DNA from 4 places in the Aliivibrio wodanis genome. Region 1 is predicted to be linked to each of the others. Evidence: predicted binding sites of a transcription regulator. Region 1 holds the regulator's gene; each other region holds the start of a gene.
What was found. Region 1 encodes CRP, which controls carbon source genes, mostly activating them, when cyclic AMP is high. Its sites were predicted from a motif close to TGTGANNNNNNTCACA; they were not measured.

Region 2: pyrG (CTP synthase) is a predicted target of CRP. The motif match lies at 3,942-3,957, and genes of this name have one in related genera.
Region 3: cdd (cytidine deaminase) is a predicted target of CRP. The motif match lies at 3,810-3,825, and genes of this name have one in related genera.
Region 4: recB (exodeoxyribonuclease V subunit beta) is a predicted target of CRP. The motif match lies at 2,887-2,902, and genes of this name have one in related genera.

Annotation. Positions count from the first base shown of each region.
Region 1 covers NZ_JBREXA010000002.1:1,996,791-2,005,041, forward strand. The annotation lists gene hslU (ATP-dependent protease ATPase subunit HslU) at 1-1,247, shown strand, start outside; gene ACU5DF_RS17080 (OsmC family protein) at 1,332-1,730, opposite strand; gene crp (cAMP-activated global transcriptional regulator CRP) at 1,976-2,608, shown strand; gene ACU5DF_RS17090 (DUF1338 domain-containing protein) at 2,680-3,474, opposite strand; gene astD (succinylglutamate-semialdehyde dehydrogenase) at 3,487-4,944, opposite strand; gene astA (arginine N-succinyltransferase) at 4,957-5,973, opposite strand; gene ACU5DF_RS17105 (aspartate aminotransferase family protein) at 6,134-7,348, opposite strand; gene ACU5DF_RS17110 (aminodeoxychorismate/anthranilate synthase component II) at 7,657-8,235, opposite strand.
Region 2 covers NZ_JBREXA010000002.1:2,929,342-2,937,592, forward strand. The annotation lists partial or broken gene relA (GTP diphosphokinase) at 1-1,652, shown strand, start outside; partial or broken gene ACU5DF_RS21640 (flagellin) at 1,856-2,990, shown strand; gene mazG (nucleoside triphosphate pyrophosphohydrolase) at 3,093-3,914, shown strand; gene pyrG (CTP synthase) at 4,045-5,685, shown strand; gene eno (phosphopyruvate hydratase) at 5,762-7,060, shown strand; gene ftsB (cell division protein FtsB) at 7,236-7,520, shown strand; partial or broken gene ispD (2-C-methyl-D-erythritol 4-phosphate cytidylyltransferase) at 7,524-8,241, shown strand; gene ispF (2-C-methyl-D-erythritol 2,4-cyclodiphosphate synthase) at 8,241-8,251, shown strand, end outside.
Region 3 covers NZ_JBREXA010000002.1:574,590-582,840, forward strand. The annotation lists partial or broken gene purT (formate-dependent phosphoribosylglycinamide formyltransferase) at 168-1,353, opposite strand; gene ACU5DF_RS10510 (amidase family protein) at 1,577-2,740, shown strand; gene cdd (cytidine deaminase) at 2,793-3,686, opposite strand; gene ACU5DF_RS10520 (cache domain-containing protein) at 4,470-5,414, shown strand; gene ACU5DF_RS10525 (methyl-accepting chemotaxis protein) at 5,461-6,477, shown strand; gene ACU5DF_RS10530 (CidB/LrgB family autolysis modulator) at 6,568-7,251, opposite strand; gene ACU5DF_RS10535 (CidA/LrgA family protein) at 7,251-7,601, opposite strand; gene sbcB (exodeoxyribonuclease I) at 7,598-8,251, opposite strand, start outside.
Region 4 covers NZ_JBREXA010000002.1:1,675,861-1,684,111, forward strand. The annotation lists gene recB (exodeoxyribonuclease V subunit beta) at 1-2,773, opposite strand, end outside; gene recC (exodeoxyribonuclease V subunit gamma) at 3,108-6,527, opposite strand; gene ACU5DF_RS15680 (TDT family transporter) at 6,608-7,597, opposite strand; gene ACU5DF_RS15685 (LysR substrate-binding domain-containing protein) at 7,723-8,251, shown strand, end outside.

The DNA of each region.
Region 1 (8,251 bases):
CACTACGTAACCGCTGGCGTCGTATGCAGCTCGATGCTGAGTTGCGCGCAGAAGTTACCCCAAAAAATATTTTAATGATCGGTCCAACAGGTGTTGGTAAAACAGAAATCGCTCGCCGTTTAGCAAAACTGGCTAACGCACCTTTCATTAAAGTAGAGGCAACTAAGTTCACAGAAGTGGGCTATGTTGGTAAAGAAGTTGAAAGCATAATTCGTGATTTGACTGATGTTGCGATCAAAATGACGCACCAACAAGCGGTAGAAAAAGTAAAATTCCGCGCTGAAGAACAAGCTGAAGACCGTGTTTTAGATATTTTATTACCTCCAGCTCGTGATGCATGGGGTAAGAATGAAGAAAGTGATAATGATTCTGGTACTCGCCAATCTTTCCGTAAAAAATTACGTGAAGGAAAACTAGATGATAAAGAAATTGAAGTAGATGTAGCTGCACCTCAAGTTGGTGTTGAGATCATGGCTCCTCCTGGCATGGAAGAGATGACAAACCAACTTCAAGGCATGTTCCAAAATCTATCTGGTGGTGAAACGACTAAAAAGCGTAAAATGAAAATTAAAGATGCGCTTAAAGCTCTAACTGAAGAAGAAGGCGCTAAACTAGTCAACCCAGAAGAACTTAAAGAGCAAGCTATCTTTAATGTTGAAAACCACGGCATTGTTTTCATTGATGAAATTGATAAGATCTGTAAAGGTTCAAATTCACAATCAGGTGATGTTTCTCGTGAGGGCGTACAGCGTGACCTACTTCCATTAGTGGAAGGCAGTACAGTGAGTACTAAACACGGAATGGTTAAAACAGACCATATGCTATTTATCACATCAGGCGCTTTCCAAATGGCAAAACCATCTGATTTGATCCCTGAGCTACAAGGTCGTTTACCGATCCGAGTTGAACTTGAGGCCCTAACTGCCAATGACTTCAAACGTATCTTAACTGAACCAAATGCATCATTAACTGAACAATACATTGCCTTACTCGCAACAGAAAATGTAAATATTGAATTTACTGTTGATGGGATTGATAGCATTGCTGAGTCAGCATTTAAAGTAAATGAAAGCACAGAAAACATTGGTGCTCGTCGTCTGCATACTGTGATGGAGCGTCTAATGGAAGAGATTTCTTATGATGCATCAGAAAAGAATGGCGAAAGCTTAATCGTTGATGCTGCTTATGTAACATCTCGCTTAGGTGAATTAATTACAAATGAAGATCTAAGCCGCTTTATTCTGTAATTTTTGATAAACAAACAGTAAAAATAAAATAAGCCTCACTCATAATAAATGTGTGAGGCTTTTTGATATTAACGAAGCTAACAACTAAACAATATCCCAAGAATGAGTCATTTCAATGCCTTCACCTAGCATCAAACATACTGAACAATATTTCTGTAATGAATCTGCTGTTACTTGCTCAACAATCTTAGGGTCAAGGCTCTCACCACTTACTTCAAAATGAATATTAATATAAGTAAACAGCTTTGGGGCAACCTCACGGCGCCCGCTTGACAGTTTTGCTACACAACCAGTGACAGCTTGATTTTCTGATTTTAACCCTGCAACAACATCAACCGAACTGCAACCTCCAGCAGCCATTAAAAGCATTTCCATTGGGCTTGGTGCTTTTTCTCCGCCATTTCCATCCATAACAACAGAATGGCCCGATTGAGATTGACCTAAGAAAGTAAATCCCTCAATCCATTTAACTTCAGCGTTCATAAAAGCCTCTTTACTACATAAAAGGAAAACTCGTGATCCATTTCACGAAAGTGTGCCCTTTGTCGCACATTTCATACGATCAAAGTCAAGAAATCGATTGCGAAACAAGGTATGATTTTATCAATTATCTCAACAAACATGCAGCCTTGTTCCGATAACCATATTGTATAGGCCAAACTGATATTTGGCTCAGTTATTTTAAAATGGATATCGCCTACTTGGCAAACGCAGAGGAAGTATAAAGTATGGTTCTAGGTAAACCTCAGACAGATCCAACATTAGAATGGTTTTTGTCTCACTGTCATATCCATAAATATCCTTCAAAAAGCACACTTATCCACGCTGGTGAAAAAGCAGAAACGCTTTACTACATCGTAAAAGGTTCTGTTGCTGTACTGATTAAAGATGAAGAAGGAAAGGAGATGATCCTTTCTTACCTTAACCAAGGTGACTTCATTGGTGAGCTTGGCTTGTTTGAAGAAGGTCAAGAACGTTCAGCATGGGTTCGTGCAAAAAGCCCTTGTGAAGTAGCTGAAATTTCATTCAAGAAATTCCGTCAACTTATCCAGGTTAATCCAGATATCTTGATGCGTCTTTCAGCGCAAATGGCAACTCGTCTACAAATCACTAGCCAAAAGGTAGGTGATTTAGCATTCTTAGACGTTACTGGCCGTATCGCACAAACGCTACTAAACCTTGCTAAACAACCTGATGCGATGACTCACCCAGATGGCATGCAAATTAAGATCACTCGTCAAGAGATCGGTCAAATTGTAGGTTGTTCACGTGAAACTGTTGGCCGTATCTTGAAGATGCTTGAAGAGCAAAACTTGATCTCTGCACACGGTAAAACAATTGTAGTTTACGGTACTCGTTAATTTAACGCTTACCTTAAACAAATAAAAACGCAGCCCTTGAGCTGCGTTTTTTTATGCTCAAAACTCAAAGCCTAACTATTTGTACTTTCAAAAATCTTGTCAGCAGAGGCAGCAACAAATCCCGTATATATTTTCCCATTTGGTAACGTATATCGCTTAGCAAACTCATAAAATCCACCAGGAATTTCAAACTCACCCTCAGTAAAATTCACTTTCACTTTATCCGCCATTGTTGATGACTGTTCTAAGTAAACCTCTGGAGATCCTTTCACTTCACCACCCACTTCGTTCATTGCAAAACCTGCATCACGTAAGTGTTGGTTCACATCAACCACTTCAGCAAACTCTTCAAGCTGATTGACGTAAACCGTAAAGTGATTAGCGCCATAACCATGAGCCGCTAACCAAGAAGCGTATTCACTTTCTTTTGCTAATACTTGATAGTCTTCGAAACTTAATGTCCAAGGCCTACCAGAAGAAAGAAAATCACTGGTGGCAAAATAGTGTGCTGGCACCTGTTCAACCAAACCATGAATAATGTCCTGTGTTTCAGCTGATAACTCTTCTACTAATAATTCACTAATAAAAACGAGTGGTGCATTAGGATCTGGGTGCTCAAAATGCTGCGCTTTCAGTTTTTTAGCTTCAAAGTCATAAGTCTCACACGCTTTATAGCCTATTGCTAAAAATGGCGCAGCGAGAGTCTGTAGCCCGACTTTAGGTAAATTAAACGTACGTAGCGCAATATGATCGTTAATCAGTTCATCGTTATTAGACAATAATTGATGTACCTTCCCAGCAGATGGGGATAAGCGCGCAATATAATCTTGCCACAATGACGAAAATAAAGAGTTTACATTATTCATGTTTATCGCCTCTTATAGAGTTAAACCCGGAGAGAGTTGAGCTGGAATTTCACACATATCGCCTTCCATTGATGCCATTGGGTATGCACAATAATCAGCAGCGTAATACGCACTTGGTTTCATGTTTCCTGATGCACCAGGACCACCAAATGGCGCGTCACCACTTGCTCCAGTCAGTTGACGGTTACGATTTACAATACCAGCACGAATATGCTCTACAAAATATTCCCACTCACTGTCATCAGTTGAAACAAGACCTGCCGATAATCCATAACGAGTATCATTAGCAAGCTCTACGGCTTCTTCTAATGTCTCATAACGCACCACTTGTAATAATGGCCCAAAGTATTCTTCATCCGGTAATTCAGCAACATTAGTGGCATCGATAATACCTGGAGAAACAAAGGCATGACCTAAACTTTTAGCTTCAAGCAAAGGCTCTCCACCCAAGTCTTGTAAATTCTTCTGAGCGTTTAGAATAAATTCTGCCGCTGCGACTGATATTTGCGAGCCCATAAACGGAGTATTATCAGCAAACGGTTGGTCAACAACGATGCTTTTTGCTACTTCAACAAGGCGAGCTAACAATTCATCGCCTGCTTTTCCAATAGGAACATACAAGCGACGAGCACACGTACAACGTTGACCTGCACTAATAAATGCCGATTGAATAATGGTGTAAACTGCCGCTTCTTGATCACCAAAATCTTTTGAAATAACCATCGGATTATTACCGCCCATTTCTAGAGCCAGCATTTTCCCTGTGTCTCCTGAAAATTGGCGATGTAAGATATGTCCAGTATTCGCACTACCGGTAAATAACAGGCCATCAATACCTTTAGCTCCCGCTAGCGCTTCACCTGTTGCACGAGCACCTTGTACTAGATTAATCACACCATTTGGCAAACCTGCTTGTTGCCATAGTTTCATAATCACTTCACTGGTCCATGGCGTCTGCTCTGATGGTTTTAGCACTACAGTGTTACCGGCAAGCAGTGCTGGAACAATATGACCATTAGGAAGGTGCCCAGGGAAGTTGTACGGGCCAAAAACAGCCATTACACCTAATGGACGATGTCTTAGTACTATTTTATTTCCCGCCGCTTCACGCTCTTTATAAGGCGTTCTTTCATGATAAGCACGAATAGAAATTGCGATCTTACCTACCATCGCACCTGCTTCAGTTTTTGTTTCCCAAAATGGCTTACCGGTTTCTTTCGCAATCACTTCAGCTATCTGATCTGCATTCTCTTTTACTAATTCGGCAAAACGCTCAATAATCACTTGGCGCGCTTCAAAAGGCTGTTTTTTCCACTCAATAAAGGCATGACGTGCCGCACTAACGGCTGACTCAACCTGCTCTTTGGTTGCGCTATCACCTTCCCACACCACTTCACTGTTGTACGGGCTTACTGATTGTATCGTTTCACCATTACCTGAAACCCAATCCCCTGCAATCCAATGTGTCATATCCTTTGTCCTCTATTGAGCTAATAATCGTACGTAATCATCTACATTAACTTGTAAAGCCGTTGCTGCTTCTTGAGTTAAATGAACGGTATCAGTCGCCTTGTCATAAGCGGCAGTAGTTGCTGTTGCTCTGAAATTCTCAAACGATGTATTTGAGATTAAATACTGTTGCGAGCTGTTATGTTCCGTAATAATTACTTTTGCTTTAAATGAATTTCGCACCGATTCAATGCTACGTAAATCACACTCGACAGTTGGGCCAGCATCAAAAATATCAACGTAACCACGGCAACGAAAGCCTTCCGTTTCTAATAGTCTTAGCGCAGGTTTGGTCTTATCATGTACCTTACCGATAACTGCTTGCGCTTCCTTACTTAGTAAGCTGACATAAATTGGTAGTTTCGGCATTAAGTCGGCAATAAAGCCTTTGTAACCAATACCTGTTAAATAATCTGCTTCGGTAAAATCGATAGAGAAAAAGTGTTTCTGTAGCCATTTCCAAAATGGGGATTCACCTTCTTCATCCGAGACACCGCGCATTTCAGCAAAAATTGTGTCAGAGAATCGATGTGGGTGTTCTGCCATCATTAAAAATCGAGCTTTCGACATCAAGCGACCATTAAGGCCTTCTCTAAATTCAGGGCGTAAGAAAAGCGTACAGATCTCAGTACTGCCAGTGTAATTACTCCCAAACGTAAGAACTTTAACTACATTATGTACATCCAATTTACGAGAAAAATGCACAACTTTACTGATGTGATAATTATAGAAAGGAGAATCTAAGCCAACCGCCGCTTCTATCCCTGTTGTACCTGTTACTTCACCCGTTACAGAGTCTTCTCCCACCATAAGGTAGCCTTCTGTACCTGGCGATTGAACTTCTTTTTCAAAGCTATCTATGGAGTGGTCAATTCTATTTCGTAATTGCTCTTCGTTAACTGGTAATGAAGTAAAACCATGACCTGATTCTACGGCACATTGATGAAGCGCAGGATAATCTTCCTGAGTGATAGGACGAATAACAAGCATCAATATTCCCTCCGATGCGATGTTTCATTGGCTGTGCTAAGTCCAATAGATATAACTTCAAGGCTATCTATTGGAGTGAACACTTTAGAATGTAAATTTATTTATATAAATAAAAAGAAGGCAACTCAAACCCCTGAGCTGCCAAAGTTCCTATATAAATCTATTTTTTTAAAGAAGAGAGAGCCTTGTCTAAACGCTCAAAACCTAACTCAACTTCTTCTTTTGTAATAACTAATGATGGAGTAAAGCGAACCACATTGACACCTGCGACCAAGACCATTAATCCTTGTTCTCCAGCTGCAACAAGTACATCACGTGCACGTCCTTGCCATTCCTCATTTAATGCAGCACCCAGTAATAAACCTTTACCACGGATTTCAGCAAACATATCGTATTTTGCATTAAGTGCTTCGAGTCCATCACGGAACCATTGCTCGCGCTCTTTTACGCCAGCCAACGTTTCTGGTTTTGATACTTCTTCAATCACAGCTTCAGCTACTGCACACGCTAATGGATTTCCACCATAAGTAGAGCCATGAGTACCCACTTTTAAGTGCTGAGCAAGCTCTGTCGTGGTTAGCATGGCACCAATTGGGAAACCGCCACCTAATGATTTTGCTGTACTTAAAATATCAGGTGTAACACCTAAACCTTGATAAGCATAAAAGTCACCAGTACGGCCATTACCTGTTTGTACTTCATCAAAAATAAGTAGCGCGTTGTATTTATCACACAGCGCTCTTACACCTTCTACAAATTCTGATGTAGGTGAAATCAGTCCACCTTCACCTTGCAATGGCTCCATCATGATCGCACAGGTTTTTTCTGACATGTGTGCTTCAAGCTCTGCAAGATTGTTATATTCAAGATGAGTAACATCACCCGGCTTAGGACCAAAACCATCAGAATAAGCCGCTTGACCACCAACCGTTACCGTAAAGAAAGTTCGACCGTGAAAGCCTTGTTTAAAGGCAATGATTTCACTTTTCTCTGCACCATGAACATCAACTGCCCAGCGTCGAGCTAACTTCAATGCTGCTTCATTCGCTTCTGCACCAGAGTTGGCAAAAAATACTTTCTCAGCAAATGACACTTCAGTTAATTTTTTCGCTAAACGAATAGCTGGTTCATTGGTCATCACATTACTAAGATGCCACAGCTTCTGTGACTGCTCTTGCAACGCGTTAACCATCACAGGGTGACAATGACCCAAACAACTTACGGCAATGCCGCCAGCAAAATCAATGTACTCTTTTCCTGCTTGATCCCATATACGAGCACCTTCACCTTTGACTGGAATAATTTCCATCGGGTTATAACAAGGTACCATTACATCATTAAAATCTTTACGTTCGACTTGTGAATTGGTCGTCATCACACTTTCCTTCTGCGTATGCCGTTTTTCAGCATAATATTTACAAACCATTAACCTTTTCAATAGCACAAAATTCTTTTTTTGAACTAAAAAAGTTCCTTTTTATAGCCAAACATGACTTATCAGTCAGTTTTTTAGAATAGTTATAATTCCACGCTATAGCAGGTAGGTAGATAAGTAAACGAATTTATAAGAATAGAAGGCATTACTCTTATGCATAAATCATCAAATAAATAAGAGTTAAAAAAGGAAAAAGAAAAAGTGAGAAGAGTGAACTGGATCGCTCTGGATGTAGTCGAGGTTATTAATTATTTATTAATAAAGTTAGCCAAAATATCATGACCTTGCTCAGTCATTATTGACTCAGGGTGAAATTGTACCGCTTCGATTGGTAAGGTTTTATGACAGAACCCCATAATCTCACTCATGGTTCCCGCTTCAGTTTCTGTCCATGCAGTCACTTCAAAGCAACTAGGCAGAGTTTCAGCTTTAACAATAAGGGAATGGTATCGAGTGACAGTAAGGGGGTTATTCAAGTCTTTAAATACACTCTGATTGGTATGAATAATTGGTGAGGTTTTACCATGCATTACTTTTTTAGCACGCACGACATCACCACCAAATACTTGAGCAATAGCTTGATGACCTAAACACACACCCAGGATTGGTAATTTCCCTGCGAAATATTCAATGGCTTGTAAAGAAATACCTGCTTCATTTGGCGTACAAGGACCCGGAGAAATCACTAAATGGGATGGATTAAGAGCCTCAATGCCTGCAATGTCAATTTCATCATTACGTACAACTTTTACCTCAGCACCTAACTCACAGAAATACTGATATAAGTTATAGGTAAACGAATCATAATTATCGATCATTAACAGCATAAAAACTACTTAGGAA
Region 2 (8,251 bases), 930 kb from region 1:
AAATTGAAGATTACTCCTTCCGTTACCAGCACCCTGACACTTATAAGAAAATAGCCAAGCAGCTATCAGAGCGACGAATTGTTCGTGAGCAGTATATTGATGATTTTGTCACCGGTTTAGGTGATGAAATGAATGAATATAATATAAATGCTGAAGTGAGCGGCCGGCCGAAACACATTTACAGCATCTGGCGTAAAATGCAGAAAAAGAGCTTAGCATTTGATGAGCTATTTGATGTGCGTGCGGTTCGTATTATTGCCGATAAATTGCAAGATTGTTATGCCGCTCTTGGTGTTGTTCATACTAAATTCAAGCATTTACCAAGCGAGTTTGATGACTATGTCGCTAATCCTAAACCCAATGGTTATCAGTCGATCCATACCGTAGTATTAGGGCCAGAAGGCAAAACTATTGAAATCCAGATCCGTACTAAGGATATGCATGAAGACTCCGAGCTAGGGGTAGCCGCGCACTGGAAATACAAAGAAGGCGCTTCAAGTAATAGCCGTAGTGGCTATGATGAAAAAATCACTTGGTTACGTAAGTTGCTTGATTGGCAAGAAGAGATGTCAGACTCAGGTGAAATGCTGGATGAATTACGAAGCCAAGTATTTGATGACCGAGTGTATGCCTTTACTCCACGTGGTGATGTGATTGATCTTCCTATGGGCGCAACGCCATTGGATTTTGCTTACCATATTCACTCAGAAGTGGGTCATCGTTGTATCGGTGCAAAAGTGGCTGGGCGAATAGTACCATTTACGCATCAGCTTACTATGGGGGATCAGGTAGAGATTATTACCCAAAAAGAACCTAATCCGTCGAGAGATTGGTTAAACCCAACATTAGGTTTTGTTAATTCTGGTCGCGCTCGTGCAAAGATCAATGCGTGGTTTAGAAAACAGAGTCGTGAGAAAAACCTTGATGCGGGTAAAGAGATCCTAGAAGTTGAGTTGGCTAAAATTGGTGGTACATTGAAAGATGCAGAGAGATATGCTCTGAAGCGTTTTAATGTCAATTCAACTGATGAGCTCTTTGCGGGTGTTGGTAGTGGTGATTTACGTATTAACCAAGTGATTAATCATATTAATGCGTTAATTAATAAACCAACAGCAGAACAAGAAGACCAAAAAGCATTAGAGCAATTGCAAGAGTCTGAAGCCAAAGCACAAGCTCATGCTCAAGCACAAAATAAGAAACGTAATGATGCGGTTGTTGTTGAAGGTGTCGATAACTTAATGACACATCTTGCTCGTTGTTGTCAGCCGATCCCTGGAGATCCAATAGCTGGCTATATTACTCAAGGCCGTGGTATCTCGGTTCACCGCAGTGATTGTGATCAGCTTAATGAACTGCGCCACCATGCAGCAGAGCGTATTATCGATACTGTTTGGGGCAGTGGCTTTGAGGGTTCTTACATATTAACCCTACGTGTGACAGCAATGGATCGTTCTGGCTTATTGAAAGATCTAACCACACTATTTACTAATGAAAAAGTAAAAGTTTCGAGTATGAAGAGTAGAAATGATTACAAGAAACAATTGACGATTATGGATTTTGATTTAGAAGTGTTTAACGCTGATATTCTTGGGCGATTAATTACTCGAGTTGAACAAGTAAAAGATGTCATGGAGGCTATTCGCTTATCTTAAATAAAAACAAAAGTTACAGCTATTATTTAAGTTGTTGATTTATAAGTCTTAGCTATGATGGCCGAATGTTTTATTGAGCATTCGGCTTTTTTATTTAAAAAATACTCAAGTTCTGAAATATCAGGCCGTAAAGATAAGTATCAACGATGAATTATAGGCTTCTATCCTATAACAATAAGTGAAGCCAGACCGGAGCAAGAATTATGTCAATTTCAGTAAATACAAATATCTCAGCGATGACAGCACAGCGTTACTTAAATAATGCAACGACTGCTCAAACTGATTCAATGGAGAAATTGTCTTCAGGCTCAAAAATCAACAGCGCTGCTGATGACGCTTCTGGTCTTCAAATATCAAATCGTATGACAGCACAAACTCGTGGCTTAGATGTAGCAGTTCGCAATGCTCATGACGGTATGTCAATTGCACAAACGGCTGAAGGCGCGATGAAAGAAACAACTAACGTACTACAACGTTTACGTGATTTATCTCTTCAATCAGCAAATGGTTCAAACCACTGAGGCTGATCGCCAAGCAATGCAAGAAGAAGTTGGTTCATTAACTGATGAGTTAAATCGTATTGCAGAGACTACATCATTTGGTGGAACACGCCTTATCAATGGTGAGTTTGGTACAAAATCTTTCCAAATTGGTGCCGACTCAGGTGAAGCGGTAGCAATGACACTAAATAGTATGCGTGCTGATGAGTCAACAATGGGTGGCAAATCTTACTCTGCTGAGAAAGGCCGTGATATTAACTGGGCTGTAGGCAAAGAAGGCACTCAATTAAACGTTCAATATAATGACAAAAATGGTAACGAGCAAAAAATCAATATCACAGCAAAAGCAGGCGATGATATTGAAGAATTAGCGACTTACATTAATGGTCAAACTAATGAATTAAGTGCTTCAGTAACAGAAGATGGTGTACTTCAAGTATTCATGTCAGGTGAAACTATCTCTTCACCATTAGAGTTTAGTGGTTCTCTAGCCAATGAATTAAAAATGGGCGGTGAATCAGATGATACTGTTGGTTCAATGGACTTAACAACTGTTGGTGGCGCACAGCGCTCTATTGATGTTATTGATGCTGCCTTAGAATATGTTGATAGTAACCGTGCTGATTTAGGTGCTTTCCAAAACCGTTTTGAAAGTGCGATTCAAAATTTAACGAACATCAATGAAAACATTACTGATTCAAATAGCCAAATCAAAGATACTGATTTTGCAAAAGAAACAACAACGTTTACTAAGAGCCAAATCTTAAGCCAATCAAGTTCTTCTATTTTGGCACAAGCGAAGCAATCGCCAAACATGGCAATGAGCTTATTAGGTTAGACCCTATAACACTAAGCTTTGTAAAGCTTAGCTCTATGAATTTAGAAAAAGCGATGACTATAATGGTCATCGCTTTTTTGTTTTTTAATCACAGGTAAATCTATGACAAGCTCAAATAATCTTGAACAATTGCTTTCCATCATGGCGAAATTACGTGACAAAGAATCCGGTTGTCCGTGGGATAGAAAGCAAACCTTTGATTCAATTATTCCTCATACCTTAGAAGAAACCTATGAAGTGGTGGATGCCATTCATAAAAAGGATTGGGTCAATTTAAAAGAGGAGTTAGGTGATTTACTATTCCAAGTGATCTTCTATTCTCAAATTGCCAAAGAAGAGCTGCTGTTTGATTTCAATGATGTACTTGAGACGTTAAATGAAAAATTAGTTCGTAGGCACCCCCATGTGTTCAGTGATGACGTGTTCTCGTCAGAAGAAGAGATAACTGCCAATTGGGATAAAGTTAAGCAACAAGAACGGTTAGAAAAAGAAGCGTTAGATAGTGAGTCAAAAGAACAGCAGAGCATCTTAGATTCGATTCCTAGTGCGTTACCTGGCTTATTACGAGCAAATAAGATTCAAAAGCAGTGTGCAAAAGTGGGTTTTGATTGGGATGAGTTGCAACCGGTTGCTGATAAGGTAAGCGAAGAGGTTGCAGAGGTGCTAGAAGAGGCACGAAAAAATCCACGAGATGAGAAGAAGCTTGAAGAAGAATTAGGAGATTTACTTTTTGCTACAGTAAATTTTTCTCGTCATTTAGGAAAAAATCCTGAACAAGCTTTATGCAAAGCAAATGATAAATTTGAACGTCGTTTTCGTCAAGTTGAAGCGAAAATCGCCAAAAAAGGCAAAAAAATGCAGGAATGTGATTTAAATGAACTAGACTCAGAATGGGAAAAAGTGAAACGAAGTGAGCAGAATTGATTTGGAGCAAAAAATAAATCAATTAACTGTGATACTTTTCACGTTGTGGCGATAAAGCGGTTCTGGTATATTCATTTCCCGTCCAGATAAAATCCATTTTATTCCTCATTACACCAATTTCAGGTAACGTATGACGACGAATTACATTTTTGTAACTGGCGGGGTTGTATCCTCACTAGGTAAAGGTATTGCAGCAGCATCATTAGCAGCTATTCTTGAAGCTCGTGGCTTAAAAGTCACTATGATGAAGCTTGACCCATACATCAACGTTGATCCAGGCACTATGAGCCCAACTCAACACGGTGAAGTATTCGTCACGGAAGACGGCGCAGAAACTGATCTAGATTTAGGTCACTACGAGCGCTTCATCCGCACCAAAATGACTAAACGTAATAACTTTACGGCAGGTCGAGTATACGCAGACGTTTTACGTAAAGAACGTCGTGGTGATTACTTAGGTGCGACAATCCAAGTTATCCCTCATATTACGAATGCGATTAAAGAACGTGTTATCTCTGGCGCTGAAGGCCATGATATCGCACTCGTTGAAGTTGGTGGTACAGTTGGTGATATCGAATCTCTACCATTCATGGAAGCGATTCGTCAACTTGCTGTTGAGATAGGCCGTGAACATACAATGTTTATGCACCTAACTCTTGTGCCTTACTTAGGCGCTGCTGGTGAGCTTAAAACTAAGCCGACTCAGCACTCAGTAAAAGAACTTCTGTCTATTGGTATCCAGCCAGATATCTTAGTTTGTCGTTCTGATCGTGTTATCCCAGCAAACGAACGTAAGAAAATTGCTCTTTTCTGTAACGTACAAGAAAAAGCAGTTATCTCAATGAAAGACGTAGATTCAATCTACAAGATCCCACAACTTATTAAAGCACAAGGTACTGATGAGTTAGTATGTAAACGCTTTGGTATTACGGCTCCTGAAGCTGATCTTTCTGAGTGGGAACAAGTAATTTATGAAGAAGCGAACCCTACTGGTGAAGTTACTATTGGTATGGTTGGTAAATACATTGAATTACCAGATGCTTACAAGTCAGTAAATGAAGCATTAAAACACGCGGGCTTGAAAAATCGTCTAAACGTCACTATTAAATATGTAGACTCGCAAGATGTTGAGTCTAAAGGTACTGAAATCCTTGAGGGCTTAGATGCAATTCTAGTTCCTGGTGGTTTCGGTGACCGTGGTATTGAAGGTAAGATCCTTGCTGCTCAATACGCTCGTGAAAATGCAGTACCATATTTAGGGATCTGTCTTGGTATGCAAGTTGCGCTGATTGAATATGCGCGTAACGTTGCTAATATGGAAGGGGCTCACTCTTCTGAATTCTCTAAAGACACTAAATTCCCTGTTGTTGGTTTAATCACTGAGTGGATTGATGGTGAAGGTAAGGTTGAAGAGCGTACTGAGAAATCAGATTTAGGCGGCACAATGCGCCTTGGTTCTCAGCTATGTCACCTTGCTAAAGGTTCTAAAGCTCGTGAGCTTTACGGTAACGCAACTGTTGAAGAGCGTCACCGTCACCGTTATGAAGTAAATAACAATTTACTTCCTCAGCTTGAAAAAGCCGGCCTTAAAATTTCTGGTCTATCAGCTGATAAGAAGCTTGTGGAAATTATTGAACTTCCTAACCACCCATGGTTTGTGGCTGCTCAATTCCACCCAGAATTCACATCAACTCCTCGTGATGGTCACCCATTATTTGAAGGTTTTGTTAAAGCAGCAGGTGAAAATGCTCGCGGTGAATTCGAAAAGTAATAGGATTTACGGATAGCTGCTCAATGTTGTAGCAGCTATTTTTAGCTTTTAAATTAAAGAAAATAGAGGAAACACAATGTCTAAGATCGTTAAAGTTCTAGGTCGTGAAATCATCGATTCTCGTGGTAACCCAACAGTTGAAGCTGAAGTTCACCTAGAAAGTGGTTTTGTAGGTATGGCTGCTGCTCCATCTGGCGCATCTACAGGTTCTCGTGAAGCTCTTGAGCTACGTGATGGCGACAAATCTCGTTTCCTAGGTAAAGGTGTTCTTAAAGCTATCGCAGCTGTAAATGGTCCAATCGCAGAAGCTCTAATCGGCAAAGACGCGAAAAACCAAGCTGAAATCGACCAAATCATGATCGATTTAGATGGTACAGAAAACAAAGCAAACTTTGGTGCTAACGCAATCCTTGCTGTTTCTCTAGCAAATGCTAAAGCTGCTGCAGCTGCTAAATCTATGCCTCTTTACGCTCACATCGCTGACCTAAACGGCACTCCTGGCGTATTCTCTATGCCTCTACCAATGATGAACATCATCAACGGTGGCGAGCACGCTGATAACAACGTTGATATCCAAGAATTCATGATTCAACCTGTTGGCGCTAAAACGCTTAAAGAAGCTCTACGCATCGGCGCAGAAGTTTTCCACAACCTAGCTAAAGTACTTAAAGCTAAAGGCCTAAGCACTGCTGTTGGTGATGAAGGTGGTTTCGCTCCTAACCTTGAGTCTAACGCTGCTGCACTAGCTGCAATCAAAGAAGCTGTTGAAGCTGCTGGTTACGAGCTAGGTAAAGACGTTACTCTTGCTATGGACTGTGCTGCTTCTGAGTTCTACAACAAAGAAGACGGTATCTACGACCTTAAAGGCGAAGGTAAGAAATTTACTGCTGAAGAATTCAACCATTACCTAGCTGGTCTTGTTGAGCAATTCCCAATCGTTTCTATCGAAGATGGTCTAGACGAGTCTGATTGGGCTGGCTTCAAGCACCAAACTGAACTTCTAGGTGACAAGATTCAACTAGTTGGTGACGATCTATTCGTTACAAACACTAAGATTCTTGCTCGTGGTATCAGTGAAGGCATCACTAACTCAATCCTTATTAAGTTCAACCAAATCGGTTCACTTACAGAGACTCTAGCTGCAATTAAGATGGCTAAAGATGCTGGTTTCACAGCAGTTATCTCTCACCGTTCTGGCGAAACTGAAGATGCAACAATTGCTGATCTAGCAGTTGGTACAGCTGCAGGTCAAATCAAAACTGGTTCTATGAGCCGTTCTGACCGTGTTGCTAAGTACAACCAACTAATCCGTATCGAAGAAGCTCTAGGTGAACTAGCGCCATTCAACGGTCTTAAAGAAGTTAAAGGTCAATAATCTCAGCTTCTGAGAATATGACTTAATTCTTTAATCGTTCGATTAGAATTTAGATATAAAAACCGTCTCATTTGAGGCGGTTTTTTTATTTCAGCTACACAGCTAGTGAAGTTCTAATAAGGGGTTGATATAGTTAACCTTCAATTTTTATCATTATTAATTTATTGGAGCAAGTATGCGTGCATTTGCCATTTTATTATTGGCCACCCTAGGTTGGCTTCAATATACCTTATGGTTTGGAAAGAATGGGATGTCAGATTATGCAAAAGTGTCCAATGATGTCGTCTTACAAGAAGAAGTGAATCAAGGATTGCGAAACCGTAACGAGCAAATGTTTGCTGAAATTGATGATCTGAAAAAAGGCTTAGAAGCGATAGAAGAACGTGCTCGACATGAGTTGGGAATGATAAAAAAAGGCGAAACATTTTATCGAATCATTGATAATAATAGTGAAGGGTAAGCAATGTCTTTAACAGAAGCGTCGTCCATTGTTGCTATTGTTCCGGCAGCAGGTGTAGGCAGTCGTATGAAAGCGGATCGCCCAAAACAGTATTTATTACTTGATGGAAAAACCATTTTAGAGCATACCATCGAGCAATTACTGGCTTTTTCTTGTCATTGATAAAGTAATAGTGGCCATTAGTGATACCGATCCTTACTTTGATGAATTACCGATATCAAAAGATAAGCGGGTAATACGTGTGCCAGGAGGCATAGAGCGAGCAGACTCTGTACTTTCTGGCTTAGAATATTTAAAAGAACATCAACTCAGTGAGTGGGTCATGGTGCATGATGCTGCGCGTCCTTGTATTCGACATAGTGATATTGAAAAATTGATCGCTGAAGTTATCCCTCATCATATTGGTGGGATTTTGGCTTCTCCTGTACGAGATACAATGAAACAAGCCAACCAAGAGTCGACAATTGAAACCACCATTGATCGCAGTGTGTTATGGCATGCTTTAACTCCGCAACTTTTCACAACTGAGATGCTGTATTCAGCATTAAAAACAGGATTAGAAAAAGGCTTATCGATTACCGATGAATCTTCAGCTATCGAATTAATGGGTTATCTTCCTAAACTCGTTCATGGGCGTGCCGATAACTTAAAAGTCACGCAACCTGAAGATCTTGATTTAGCTGAGTTCTACCTTCAAAAAATGAAAAAGGAAACCAAATAATGAGAATTGG
Region 3 (8,251 bases), 1.4 Mb from region 1:
CTATTTATACCTGTTAACCTTGTAAGTTTGCAACGGTTAGATAACGAAAAGATCAAATTTAATGCTTTTAATAGCGAAATAGAAATTAGAGTGATAGAAAAAGACAACAGAATAGCGATTGAATGCCGTTCTGTTGTTTTACTGAATCAACTGATTTAAAAATAAAGTTAATAAGTGATCTTTATTTTATTTGATGCATCGATAGCATCCTTAATAGCACCCTTAATGGTATCACGTCGTGTGATTGCAACCCCTAAACGACGGCGACCATCGATCTCTGGCTTACCAAATAATTTCACTTGAGTTTGGGGTTGGCTTAATGCATCAGACAATCCATCAAAGCGAATGTTATTTGAAGTCCCTTGACCAAGAACAACTGAAGATGCAGAAGGACCATATTGAATAATATTGAATAATATTGTTGATTGGCATTCCTGTAAATGCACGAACATGCAGAGCAAATTCAGACATCTCTTGGGAAATTAACGTAACCAAACCAGTATCATGTGGGCGAGGGGATACTTCATTAAAATAGATATGATCACCTTTAATAAACAGCTCAACGCCAAACAGACCGTAGCCACCTAATGCATTTACTACTTTTTCTGCTGCATCTTGTGCAAGTTTTAAGGCTGATTCAGTCATTACTTGAGGCTGCCATGATTCACGGTAATCCCCATCTTCTTGTCGATGACCAATTGGCGCACAAAAATGAATACCATCAACAGCACGAACGGTTAATAATGAAATTTCATAATCAAAATCAACAAATCCTTCTACAATAACTCGGCCAGCACCGGAGCGTCCGCCATCTTGAGCGTAATCCCATGATGCTTGAATGTCAGCTTCTGTTTTAATGACACTTTGGCCTTTACCTGATGAGCTCATGACAGGTTTAATTACACAAGGCATACCTACGAATTGGACTGCTTCAACTAATGCTTCATAGCTGTCAACAAAACGATAAGGGGAGGTTGGAAGGTTTAACTCTTCAGCAGCTAATCGGCGGATCCCTTCACGGTTCATTGTTAGTTTGGTAGCATTTGCAGTAGGAACAACATTAAGGCCTTGTTTTTCTAGTTCCACTAATTTATCAGTCGCTATAGCTTCAATTTCAGGCACAACGTAATCAGGTTGTTCTTTATTAATAATTTCTTCTAATGCGTTCGCATCTAACATATCAATAGCGTAACTGCGATGAGCTACTTGCATTGCTGGTGCATGTAGATAGCGATCAACTGCAATCACTTCCAAGCCAAGACGTTGACATTCAATCGCCACTTCTTTACCAAGTTCACCAGAGCCAAGTAATAACACTTTTGTTGCAGAAGAAGACAGAGCTGTACCAAACATAATCGATTCTCATGTAGTTGTGAAAAGTAACAATGGAATGATACCTTGTTTCCACCAATACGCAAACGTTTGCCTTTGAGTTTTTATTTATCGCGAATTTTTTAGGATGGGATGAATGTCACACTGTAGAGTGAATTATAAATAGTGTGAATATGTTGAATTGTATTCAGTGCCGCGATTGGTATGCTACTTCTCTTTGATGTTAATAACAGTATTGTATTATATGGATAGTGAAACAAATTATGTCGCCCACTCAGGCCCTGAACAGCAAGTGGCCTTTTATGGACTTTTAGAAAATAAAAAGTTTGTTGTGAGTGATTGTATTAACATTAAAGATACTCCGAATGGCTTAGGTAACCCACAGTGGTTAACGCAACAAAAAGAAGCCAAAGAGAATGCTCCAATTGTTGATATTTTATTAAAAGGGGGAGCTCGATTTATAGGTAAAACTCATATGGATGAGTTTGGTCTAGGACTTCATGGTAGAAATCCGCATTATAAATCTATTGAGAACCCAAATAGTGAAGGTAGACTGATTGGTGGGGCATCATGTGGTGCTGCTGCTGCAGTGGCAAGTGGTCGTGCTGATATCGGTTTAGGTATTGATGTGGGTGGTGGCATTCGTATTCCTGCCGTTTATTCTGGACTCTATGGTTTTAAGTCTTCTTCTAGCGAAGTTAATATGGAAGGGATCGAAATATTAGCAAAAGAAGAAACCTCTCTTGGCTGGCTGGCTAATAGCCTTTCTGATATTAGAAAAATAGCGACTATGTTAACGCCAATGTCACCATTGATGACCGTTGAGCGAATTGTTGTTTTAGATAACTTATTTACCGATATTCCAGAGGAAGCTAAATCAAGATTAGAAGAATTACTTAAATCAGTTCCTTATGAGGTAGTTCGTAGCCGCTCAATCAGTAAAATCATCACAACCAAAGCTGCTGAAAGTTTTAAAGTGATCTCTGTGATCCGTTCATTACGAAAAATAGAACCTTGGATCGAAAAAAATAATGAAGATCTAAGTGATGAAATCAAAATAAAAATGAAATGGTTATCAGAACTGAAATACAAAGATGAAAGGATAGCGTTAGAGCAGAGAGAGTTAGTACAAACGGTTTTAGAGTCAATACTGGATAATAAAACACTCTTATTAATGCCGACAACAGCTAATATTGCACCACCAGTGTCTACCTCTAGTGAGCAATTGTATAACCTGAATTCATTAATTTTGAAGTACACATCTTTAGCGAGTTTGGCTGATCTACCTCAACTGCATTTGCCGTGGTTTAAAGTAAAAAATTCGCCTTGGGGCATCTCATTGATTGGTCAGAAAGGAATGGATAGACAGTTAATTGATGCTGCGATCCGTTGGAAAGGCAATCATTAATAAAATAGAATGAAAAAGAGAGGAGACTAGAATCTCCTCTTTTTTTTAGTGCTTATAAAGAAACATACTCAAGTGCAACATTAGCATTTAGCGCTTCTAACGTACTTTTTGTAATAGCTAAGTGGCTAATCGCACCTTTATGATCTTCAATTAGAGCAGCAGCTTTAACATCAAACAAATTCTCACGGGACATATTTGCATGAATCAAAGCTACTTGAAGTGGTGGTAGACTTGGATTGAATGCCGCATTTTCAGCATACATACCGTGATAGATTTGACCGCTCTTCATTTCAAGCGCAATACCGCTGATATTATGTGAATAAGGAGCATGACTTTGATTTGCTGCTTTTAATGCAGAAATCAGCAATGCCGAACTTGTGTCTAATGTTAGATTATGTGAAACCTCAGCAAGTAGGCCGCCTTCAATCCCTAAATCTTTAGGACCAAATGATTCAGGTAAATACTCTTGTAAAGATTTTTCATCACGCTCAGGTAACTGAACCATTAATGTATCAGCGGTTGTTAACTCATTCATGAACTGACGACAGTGACCGCAAGGGCTAAAATTAATCGTAATGTCCGAAATCCCTGTTTCACCGTGAATCCACGCATGGCTAATTGCAGATTGTTCAGCATGAACCGTTTGTCCTAATTGGACATTACTAAATTCCATATTAGCGCCAAAATACAAATGACCAGATTGGCCACGAGCAATCGCTCCCACATAGAAATTAGAGATAGGGGCAACAGAAAAGGCCGCAGCAAGAGGAAGCAATGCTAAACGTAATGCTTTGTCACTGAGTTGAGTTTCAGATAATAAAGCTTGAAACTGCTCTTTGGTGATAACACCTTTAAATTGTGGAGTGATTAAAGGAGATAGCGCCGATTGTAAATCTGTAGACAGATCTGCAAGAGCATTTTCTAGACGTTGTTGTAATGTTGTCATTTGTAGAGTGGTCATCGGTGTGATCCTTTTTAAATTCTTCTGGACTCATTATTAGGGACTATAGTCATAGAAACGTAGATCAATATCACACTCATTAAGGTAAATATACATTAATTACATCAATGAGAGAGAGGTCACACGTATAGTGGTGGCATTTTGAACAATTATAAGCAAGGTGCTATTAATTGTAATAAAAATTTTTCCGATGATTGTCTATTTTACATAAAATGTATTTAAAATTATTTTTAGCTATAACCCTGTTTTTTCGAAAAGAAAAATATCTATTTAATAAAGAATTATAAACTCTAGCATGTAGAATTGTACCTAAGCTATATTATACTTTCTTTTGATGTTAATGGTGTGATTGCTGCTCATCTTTACTGTTAAGATAAGTGCGAGTAAGTGTTAACCACTAGCGGTAAGTTTTTTCTGTTGTTGATATTGAACTACAAACACTAAGTTATAAAAGTAAGCTGACCTTGCTATTGATTTATAACTTCGAGCCATTGTTGATAATGGAATGTTTATATTAAATGGTTTTCATTTTTTTATATGTCTTTACGTTTCGATAATGTTTCAATTTTGCAGTGTAAGTTATTAGTTTAATTGATTGTTAATCATATTAACCAGTTTACTAAAATGCAAACGTTTGCAAAGTGTGCGTTTGGTCATAAAACTTATTTTTTACAGATTAATATACTGAGGTGTAATTGCGGTGACATGATTGCTCCCTATAATTCAATTGTTCTTATTTATAATAATTATTATTAGGAAAAGTTGAAAATGAAGTTTTTTGATTCAATAGCAAATAAACTTGTATCTAGTGGTGTTTTATTTTTGATATTAGCTTCTTCTGTAACTTTTTATTACATAACGATGCAACGAGTAGATTATGTAGAAAATGAAGTGAGAAAAGAGGTTGAATTAGTCACTACAAGTGCAGCTAGTTCGATTAAAAGTTTTTATTCAGAAAGAGCAAGAGTTGTTACGACACTTTCTGAAAATACTTTTATGAAAAAATGGTTTAATGATTATGATTCTCGAGGTAGTGATATAGATTCAGATCCTAATTATCAAATGATTACATCAATGTTTAAATCTGTTTCAGAGCAAGATCCAGTCATTAAATCGGTATTTTTCTCTCCCGCTAATACATATGAATATTTTGATAAAAACGGAAGATATAGCGATACAGATTACTATACAAACAAACGACCGTGGTGGTATGAGTCCTTAGATAAAAATCAATTATTTATCAATGATCCTCAAATAGATATGGTAGATAACAGTATGGTTAGTTCAATAAAAACAACTATTTATAATGATGGTAATGAACTTATAGGTGTTATGGGAATTGACATTCTGAGTACGGAGATTAAGAATGAGATTATAGATAATCTTAAATATAATGGTATTGGGATAGGTTTTTTATTTACAGCGAACAGTAATTTAATTGTCTTTAGTGATGAATCTTCTGCTCTTGATATGTCATCATTCCCAAAACTAAGTGAAGTGAATAATATTGGTTCAGGAACAAAAGGATTTGAACAAATTGAGGGAAAATTAGCTGGGTTAGATTTAAAAGAAATAACAATAAAATATAAAGGGGAAGAGCAACTTGTTTTTGTAAATAGTGTTATCGATGAGTCAATAGGATTAGATTGGCGAATTGGGTTTATTGTACCCAAAAATATAATATCGTCTCAAACCAAACCAATTGGTTATTAATTTATTCCTTATCGCGATAGCGACTATTGCTTTTGGGTGTTTAATTATGTTCTTTATGATTAATAGATTATTAACAAGGCCTCTTAATAAAGTTGTAATGGCGATGGATGATATCGCAATGGGAGATGGTGATTTAACTCGTCGATTAGATGAGAGTAAGCCTGATGAGTTGGGAAAATTGAGTTCATCATTTAATATATTTGTTACTAGTATTCAATGTATTATTAAGCAAAGCCGAGATGTGACAAATAGTATTAACTATGAATCGGAACAGCTTGAGTTATTAAATACTCAGTTAGGTCATGATACATCGGGACAGAAAAGATTCTTGGAGCAAATTGCAACCGCTGCAACGGAGATGACTCAAACTATCAGTAGTATTTCAGATAATACCAAAATAACCAAAGATTATGCGATTCAAGCTCATATGCATTCTAATCAAGGGCAAGTTTTGGTAGGTAGTGCAACTAAGCTAATGAGTGATTTATATCAAGATGTATCTACATCTGAAGCCGTTGTTAATAAATTAAATGAAAATGCTTCATCAATTTCTAGTGTATTAGAAGTTATAAAAAGCGTTGCAGAACAAACCAATTTACTTGCATTAAATGCAGCAATTGAAGCAGCAAGAGCTGGAGAGCAAGGCAGAGGTTTTGCTGTAGTTGCTGATGAAGTTCGTACGCTTGCAAGTCGTACTCAAGATTCGACCATTGATATTGAATCAATAATTGAAACCCTCCAAATTTCAGCCGTCGATGCAGTCGCTTCTATGAATGTTGGCCGCTCTAAAGCAGAGCAAGGTGTAGAGCTTATTAAAGAGGTAAGTGAAAAGTTAAACCAAATAGATCAATCGATTGGTTTAATAGATAAGCAATCTCAAGAAGTCTCCTCAATGGTTCAAGAACAAACTGTCGCTTCGCATGAAATCAGTAATCAGACCGTTTCAGTAGATAATTTAGCAGAATCTATTGTCGTTAGTATTGGCAGCGTATCTGAAAAAATTGCGGTTCAAAAAGAAGTGTTAGGGACTCTATCCTCAACAATAGGTAAGTTTGCTATATAGTGAATAATACCAATCCATATAAGTAAATTCTTAGAGACTTATGTGGGTTGGTATCACTTATCAAGTATGACTAAATTTTAATATATGAAATTACATTGATTGATTTAACCAAACCATAATGGCATATGCCACAGGGGCTAGAAGAGAGGTAATTAGGCCACATATTACTAATGCTAACGAACTAAATGCCGCATCTTGGGGATTTATTTCAGCTGACTGAGCAGTACCAAGTGCATGAGAGACATTACCCATGGTTAAGCCTCTCGCCAGTGAACTTTTAATGCCTATAATATTATAAATAGGATAGGCACAGATAGCGCCCATTAAGCCCGCCAATAACACCAAGATAGCCGCAATAGCAGCTTCACCTTCTAATTGAGTTGAGATTGCCATTGCAATAGGAGTGGTTACTGATTTTGGTAATATACTTGCAACCAGTTGCATATCAGCTCCCATCCATACCGCTAAGAATGCGCCAGAAAACATTGAAAACAAAGAACCAACACTGCAAGCTAGTAAGATAATCTTCCAGTTTGATCTAATATGAGGCAGTTGTTCATACAATGGATACGCCAAAGCAACTACGGCAGGTTGTAGCAAGTAGCTTAAAAAAGCATTGTCAGCGTAGTAAGTCTCATAAGGCACTTTTAATATCATCAAAACAGGAATGACAATAAAGACACTCAATAATAATGGATTATTCAGTGGGTGCGGGTAGCGTTTTGCAAACCAACGTGCCGAGTAAAAAACAATAACCGTTAAAATAACCCACATTATTTATTTCCTCTATCAAGACGATCAATAAACAATGAAAGGCAGACTAACACTAATAGCGACCCGCCCGCGGTACTCACAATAATAGGTATGGCGTTATCGAGCAGTAAATCAAAATGCGTCATTAACCCAACCGAAATTGGAATAAATAGAATCAACATATTACGCATAAAAAATTGGCAACCAGTGGCTGTCCAATCAGGTTTGCATACACCTATGACCATTGCAGTAAATAGAATAAGCATTCCAAGAATACTGCCAGGAACAGAGATATTCAGCCAGGATTGAAGACCGTTACCAGCAAACAATGAAGCAAAAATCCAAGCGAAAGAATAAATATATTTAATCATGATACTAACTGTTGTACGTAATTATAAACGGCGCGAAGGATCGCAGTTTTTTTATCATTGCCTTCAGACTCAAGGTATAAGCTTTCAAAGCGTGTTTCGTAATCAGACATGTGCGTCTCAAAATAATCTTGTAGATGTGCTTGCCAGCGTAGTTGTTCTGATTCATTTAACGTGTGCGGGAAGTTACGAGCACGATAGCGGAACAACAATGGTTTGATTCGTGGGTCACTGACATTAGGTTCAAAATCAATCAACTGCTCAGGCGTTGACTGACGGATCATATCAATCGCGGTTTTATCAGCATGAGAGAAAAATCCATCGTATAGAAGGGTATCTACATTGGTTGATTTTTCATAATTAGGTTCAATACTGTACAGCGCAATTAGCTTTTGTCTGATCTCAGGGTTATCACGGATCACTTTAAGATTTTTTAAACAGGCGGCTCTATCTACATTTAGGTTTTCAGCATTCTCTGCCGTCAGTGTTTTAGCAGGCGCAAGAATAGGGCACTTGTTTAAATGCACTAATTTTACAGGAACAGGCAATTCGTCAGGGGCTAGATCAGCACGCTTGGTGTACATACGTTGATGTAATTGCTCTGCATCTAATTCTAGGAACACGCTTGGATCTAATGCTAAATCAATCGTAAT
Region 4 (8,251 bases), 320 kb from region 1:
AACCGGAATAACTGGTCATCCACCAATTACTTTTTACAGGCTGATTCAATTTGTTGGCCGTTAATGCTAACGAGTTATCGTCTGCTTCTTGATAAAGCACATCACTCAAGGTTTGGGGTGATTGGATCACCATAGGCGAATTGCCTGCTATTAATTTTTCAAGACACGCTTGAAGCTCAGCAATATCACATTCATCCGCTTGTTGGATCAAATACCCTAAACCAGAAAGATGTACACCCGTTGGTGGTTTTTTCGACGTGCCTTTACCTATAGGTGCCATGCCAATATAACAAGCATAAACAGCACGAGTCAGCGCAACATAAATCAAACGTAAGTCTTCGGCTAAGCGTTCTTTTTCTGCCTTCTCAACGGAATCATCTTCTTTTAATAAATCCAACACCGAGTAACGATTGTCTTCATCATAAAAGCTAACTTCGCCTTTTTTATCCACGGCTCGATAGGAGCAAACAAAAGGCAAAAAGACGAGATCGTATTCCAACCCTTTTGATTTATGAATTGTCACGATCTGCACCAAGTTACGCTCAGATTCTAAACGTACCGTTTGCTCTTCAGCATCGCCATTAGGTTCAGAAATCGCATCAGATAACCAACGCAACAATCCATAGTCACTGTCGAGGGTTTGGCTTGTTTGTTGTAATAATTCACCAATATGCAATAAATCGGTTAAGTGACGTTCACCGCCATTTTCAGCCAGTAAACGCTCTGAAATACCTTGTTGAGTAATAATTTGATGCAACATAGGCATGATGCCACGTTGTAACCAATGCTTACGGTAGGCGCGGAACTCATTAACGGCTAATTCCCACTGCATTTCATCGACATTAAATTGATGTAGTTGATCGGCCGTATAAGCAAACAAAGACGAGGCTAATGCAGAACGAACCGCTCGTGCATCCGTTGGCGTCATTGCAGCCTGCAATAAACGCAAAATGTCTTTAGCTAAAGGAGAAGAAAATACACTGTCTCGGTTCGACAAATAAACACTGGCAATACCTTGTTTTGATAAGGCTTCACGAACCAATTTACCTTCTTTACCAGTACGAACCAGGACCGCAATATCACCCGCTTTGATGGCTTGTTTTTTCTCGCCATTTTGTAAATACGCCGAGCCCTGTTGCGCTCCAGTCAAAATAGTTTGAATTTGTGCAGCGGTTGATTCTGCCATCACACGCTGATAGGTGGTTTTATTTACCGGATTGCCATCTTTACTCTCTTGCAACCAAAAGGTCATTGCTGGCTGAGTTTGATTATCTAGTGCCCATGATTTTTGCTCGGCACTAACAGGGTTATATTTAACTGGATAAAACGGAATATCGTCATCGTATAAAAAGGGCTGCTTGCCATGTTCAAAAATACGATTCACTGACGACACCATATCTGCGGTTGAACGCCAGTTAGTATCCAAGGTGTAATGATCCGCAACTTGGCGGCGCGCTTGAATATAAGTAAAAATATCCGCGCCACGGAAAGCATAAATCGCTTGTTTTGGATCGCCGATCATAAACAAACCACACTGTGGCTGATCTTGATAAAGCGAACTAAAAATCGAATATTGCAGCGGATCGGTATCTTGGAATTCGTCGATCAAAGCGACTGGATATTGCTCGCGGATTTTATCTAGCAATAAGGCGTTTTCTTTATTTTCTGTGGCTTGAGATAACTGACTTAACAAATCATCAAACGATAACCAGTTCTTCTGCTCTTTTGCTTGCTGTAAGGTGTCTCGACAGCGATGAATGGCTAAAGATAACAATGGCTGTTTTATTTCTAATGGCTGCGCTAAAAAGTCATCAATTAATTTAAATACCGCGTGTTCTGGTGCTTCGCCTTTTTTGGTCTTATCAATTAATAACGATTGAGAAAACTTTTCAAGCTTATCGTGTACTTGCAATGAGGTTGTTGGGTTATTGGCCCACAATGACACTTGCTCTAACCAGTTTGGTAAATTCTTTTTAGTGTAGCTGCGTTTATCAACACCTGAGCCTGAAATTAAGGCTTCAAAATCAGCACAATGTGACGACCATTGCTGCTTTAATTCATCTATTCGTGCAATGCCCTGCTGACAAAACTCTTCCAATGAACTTTCTAGTGGTTCAACCGTTAAATGCTTTGGGACACCAGTAAGACTATTGCCCATATCACCTAATAATGCAGAAGGGCTTGGCCAACAATCATAAACACTTTCAGCCACCATTTTAGGAAGATGATAAAAACTACGGCGCCAAAAATCTGCGGCCACTTGATGCATTAATTTGGCTTGGTCGGTAACAAATTCACTTTCAAACTGAGCGCCAGATTCAAATGCATTTTGCGTTAGCATACGCTGACAAAAGCCATGAATAGTAAAGATTGAGGCTTCATCCATACTGCGCTCAGCATTCAATAATATGTGAGCTGCTGACTTATGATCAGAAATAGCAGCTAATAACGGATCAATAACGGGATCGCCACTCTTATAATCACTTTTATGCACAGCACGAGCAAACGCTAAGCGAGCATCATGGATCTTAGCTCGAATTCGCTCTCTTAATTCTGCGGTTGCCGCTTCCGTAAAAGTCACTACCAGTATTTTATCTACGGTTAATTCTTCACTATGGCGACTGTTCTCATCACCATGCCCTAATAGTAAACGTAGGTATAAACTGGCAATGGTAAAGGTTTTACCTGTACCTGCGGAAGCTTCAATTAAACGTGTCCCATGTAAAGGAAACGTCATTGCATTCAATTGATTTGGAGCTGCGATTGTCGTCATCGAACATCACCATTTTTATTTATCATCAACACTCTGTTTTTACAGACTATTTGTGTGACCCATATCGTAGTTCATTAGGAACAACGATAATAAAATTAATAAAGCGACCAATGTGAGATCTTTCTCACGGTTCACTTTTTATGCTTTGTTACACTCTGCGCACTTACAAAGAGCTCATTAAATGTGCATTTGTATTAAAGGATTCGGTCAACCTCTGACCTGTGGCCGTACAGCGAACGCCCTACACTAAAAATGATTTACTGGCGGCCACCCTACTCTTTTCTTCCGTGCTTTTTCTTCAATACCTTTTTCTTAAGCATTACTTTGTTTTAAACTACAGCTTTTCTTTCTCACTGTGTAACAAGGCATCATGTAATACGTTTTTCGCGTTATCAAAAATAGTCTGACCTAATTCGTCATTCCACTCGGGCCACATACGCATAACATAATCATTGCTGTTTTCACCCGCGTAACGAGTTCCATTGTATTCATCTGCCATTTTTTTTAGTGCTTTTTCATGAGTTTCTTCATCGTCATTCCACACACCTTTTTTATCTATGTGTGCTTCTAGCCCAGCTAATGCCGCTTTTGGTAAATAAGGCAATGGTGCACAGTTACCAGAAATATAAAGACTTAATATAACTTCTAAATGTTGATACGCTTTTTCTGTTTCGATTGGCTCAAAATGATAAATCGCATCGGTGCCAAAGAGATGAGTAAATTGCTGTTGCTTCATCGCACACAAACAAAGATGATCAATCCACGTTGCTAAGATTTCATGTGAACGAATTTTACCCCCACGATAACGCAGCATTCCCGCTTGATAACGCTGTTTTAGCCAGCCTTGTAATTCCATTTCACCATGAGGAAAAGTAAAGTGTAAACGCACTTCTTGATCCTCTAATAGTGATGTCGTTAATGGCTGAATATGAGCCACTAACTCTTTTACCGTGTTCACTTCTTTGTCTGCCGCGATCTCACCAAAGCTACCAATAGGTAATTTTCCTTGCGCTTTTTGTTGCTGATAAAACTCACGACTTAGTTGAGATACTTGGTTAGGATCATCATAGGCCAATAACTCTTCTAGCAATTCTGATTTCATTCCATAACCAGTACGACCATCAATAGAAAACGGTTCATCATCTTCAACTCGACTCTCTACCGTTTCAAAAAATACTTTTAAACCACGGTTAAAGAAATAGGCGACAGGTAAGCGCCAAAAGCGTTGTAGTTCGGTTAATTCAAGCTCTTTTGATTCTGGTGCAAATACTAAAGGTTCAGTTTGGAATTCTGGCGCGGCTTGGCCTTCGAGTTTTGCGGTTGGCAGCCATTCACTGGCATAACTGGTGTTATCACCCACAAAACTCTGTTGGCTATAAGGAACCAAAGGATGTTCTATTGTTAATTTTTTAACTAAGCGTTTAGCTGACTCTTCAGGGTTCAGCTCACTATCGCCATCTAGACAATAACTTTGCTGACAATACTCAAGCAGTTCACTCACCAAAACAGAAGGGGCTTTTTCTGTATTATCTCGAATAGAGCGACCTATATAGCTGAGATAAAACGCTTTATTCGCCGATTGCAGTGCTTCTAAAAACAGATATCTATCATCATCTCGACGTGAACGGTCACCCGGCTTCATGCGTTTCTGCATTAAATCGAAACCTTCAACTGGCATGGTTCTCGGATAAGACCCATCTGTCATCCCAAGTAAACACACCACATCAAATGGAATTGAACGCATCGGCATCAAGGTACAGAAATTTACTTGTCCTGCTAAGAAACGCTGACTTGCTTTGCCACCTGATAAGTTGTTTTTCAGGTAATTATTAATGATCGCTGCTGAAATTGGCGCTTCAAAGCCCGCATCTTCTAAATTTTCTTCCAGTTTTTGCAATTGATCTCGAATGCTTTTAACGACCAGCTCACCTTCTAATTCGACATCTAAAAAATCGTCCATTAGTTGGTTAATAATGGTGCGCCATGCATTAATGGTTTGCGCTTGGCCTAGGGTGATCTGATAAGTCAAAAGCTGATCAATAAAGTGCGCTAAGTTACCTGCTATTTCGGCATTCATGCCTTGCACTTGTTCGTAGCTCGCCATGCCTTCAAATAAACCCGCGTCTTGCTCCATCGCATAACCAAGCAACATTCTCTGAATACCAAATAACCATGAATTTTGATTATGTTCAGGAAGATCAAAATGCGCAGAGGTGCTGTTATCCAATCCCCAGCGAATACCGGTTTCTTCTGCCCATCGTTTTACTATTTCAAACTGCTCGGCATTAAATTTAAAACGTGACATGACCGCAGGAACTTCCAACAAACTTAATAGCTCTGATAAACCACAACGATTCTCAGGTAACGCCATTAAGTTCATGAAGGCCAATAACACTGGATTTTCTTGCTCAGCACTTTGATCGGAAATAGCAAAAGGAATGTAGCGATCGAATGCTGCGTTACCAAAGACGGCTTGGATCGCCGCACTGTACACATTGATATCTGCCACCATCACAATAATATCGCGAGGTTTTAATTCTGGATCATTTGCGAACATATCCAATAATTGATCGTGTAAAACTTCTACTTCACGCATTGGGCTATGACATGAATGTAAAAGAATCGAACGATCATCAGCGCTGATTGGTTGCTTGTGTTCACTGTTATCAAGCACATCATCACGACTGCGTTCTTCTAAATTTAAAATATCAGATTGGATAGAATGTAAGAGGTTGTCATTATTTACACCAACAAAAGCATCAATTTCTTGTGCTTCCATTTCTGATAATAGACAAAGATTATCTCGACCTAATTTCCCCCATGATGCAAGCAGTGAATTACCTACTTCTGAAGTGTGCAGCTCATCTTCAAAATTTGCATCAAGCGATCCTTTTAATTGCTCCGTATCACCGATTTGCTCACTGTGATCATCTAACCATTTTACTTGCAGACGATTACGCGCCTCTAAACGAGCGAGGTACTTTCTGTCTCGAATTTCACCCCAGTAATAACGACAAGGATTGGTAAACATTAAATGCACATCAATGTGTTGCCCAAGAGCCGCTAGCGCATCTAAATAACGAGGAGGTAATGAAGTAATACCCACCACAAATAAACGCTTAGGCATGCCTTTTGGCAAGGTTCCCGTTTGCAAATAATTTTCTAAGGTTTCAATAAAGTGCTCGAACATATTGGCACGATGATAAGGAGAATGACCCAGCGCTAGGGTTTGATCATACAGCGCTTGCCATAAAATAGGCTGCCAAGGATGTTCGCCTTCTAATTCAGTAACCTCTTCACCGGCTTCCCATTTTTGGACCCATTCTGGGCGGAATACTAAATATTGGTCAAAGATATCGGCAATTTTTGCAGCGAGTTGGTAGCACTTCAGTTGTTTGTCATCATTTTCTAAATAGCGTTGCAGTGGCGCAAATTCATCTTGTTTTAATAACTCTGGTAATAATGTCACGATCTTCCACGTCATGGCTTCTTTATTAAAAGCACTGCGCTTTGGCACGTCATCCAGAACCTGAGTAAACAAGTCCCAAATAAAAGTAGCAGGAAGTGGAAAAGTAAGGTTAGCGGCAATGCCTAACTCTTTGGCGAGTTCGATTTTAAGCCATTGCGACATACCCGGGCTTTGAACCAGAATTTGCTCTTGCTCAAATGGGTTATCTAGAGGGTTTAGACGAATTAATTCAACGACAAGAGATTTAAGAACATCAAGTTGATTTGAATGATAAACAGTAAACACACCCAGCTCGCTTATAAAGAAATGAAAGTCTCTATAGCTTAACGTAACTGGATGTGTTTTAAGAGAAAAAGATTACGAATTTAGTGTGCGTGTTTAGGGTTTGCTAAACGATTAGCCATACGTGTTATTGGGCGATAGTGTGCTAGATAATGCGCTGCGACATAACTCACCACACAAGTAGCAACAACTAATTCAACAACCGCTAATGTTCTTACTTGGTAAACATAATCTGCGACTACACCTTGAGATAACATCCAGTTCGCCGTTTTAAATAATGCTGTCGCACCAATCACCATTGGGAAAGTAAATGCTGCATAGCCTGGACTAAATGGAAGTCTCATTAATTTAAAGAAAGCCATATAAATTACGCTTGTCATTAATACGGCAATACCAAACAAAAGTGCAATAATCACTGGTGATGGAGATGCTGTTACAGTTAAATAGCCTGCTAAAGATAAGCTTGCTGGTGCAGCCATAATTGCAATCGTTGGTTTTGCAGCGTCTGGTACTTCATTACAAAACATTAAACGATAAATCATAATTGGTAGCATGATGGCATAAATGATTAATCCAAACATTAATATCCAATGCGCTACTGGTGCTAATGCAGGGTTACCCGAAAAAGACACATCAGCGACCACTAAACCTACTGGTGGGACAAACCAACTAGGTACCATGTGGTGTAGTTCAAAATCTTTTGCTCGATGATAAATAAAAGAGATTAAGAAAATAAGATGAAGTGCAATTGCAGCAAGCCATAAAGCATCACCAGCCGCTGGATAAAAATGCCCAAGACTGCTTGATACAACCATTGTGCCCATCGCAAATGTTGGAGCTACACTGCCGACAACAGGGTGAGCAAGTTCACTCCATAATACCGATGGATGAAATAAAAATTTAATCGCTAATACAAATAATAGTACAGAAGCTATTGCTGCTGAGATCCATTGCGCATAACCATTAAGCGGCAATGCGTTCTCCCAGCACCAACCTAAACTGGCAATCCCAAGAGCTAACCCTGCCATTGGCGTTGGTGCACCTGCTACTTTTTGTTTTGTGTAATTAAGCATGACATTGTTCTCTTTACTATTTAACGATGAAGCTATTTTACCGCTTACTTTTCATTAATAAAATTTGAATAAAATAAATACTACGTTAAAATAAACTTAACGATTGTAATTTAGGACTTCCTGTCATGAGAATTTCACTAAAACAGCTCAATGTATTTACGGCAATCGCTCAAGAAAAAACAATGACAAAAGCGGCTGAAAGACTTTTTATTACAAAGCCAGCGGTTAGTCTTTCATTATCTGAACTTGAAAAAAATTTGGGTTACAAAATATTTGATCGCGTAAATAATCGTTTAGTGCTAAATAGTGAAGGCCGTCAACTTCTTCCTTTAGCTGACGAATTACTAGAACGAGCAGAAGCTATTGAACATCAATTTACTGTAGACAGCCAACTAACTGGTTCATTAAATATTGGTGCCAGTGATACGATAGGCAATCATATAGCACCGGTATTACTTAATAAATTTCAACAACAGCACCCTTGCGATATCCAACAACTGTTTATTTCTAATACTGCACAAATTATAAATAGATTATTGGAATTTCAATTAGATATAGGCTTAGTTGAAGGTAAAGCACATCACCCAAAATTAAATATGATTGAATGGCAATCTGACGATATGTATTTAGTGTGCGCCCCTTCTCATCCGTTGG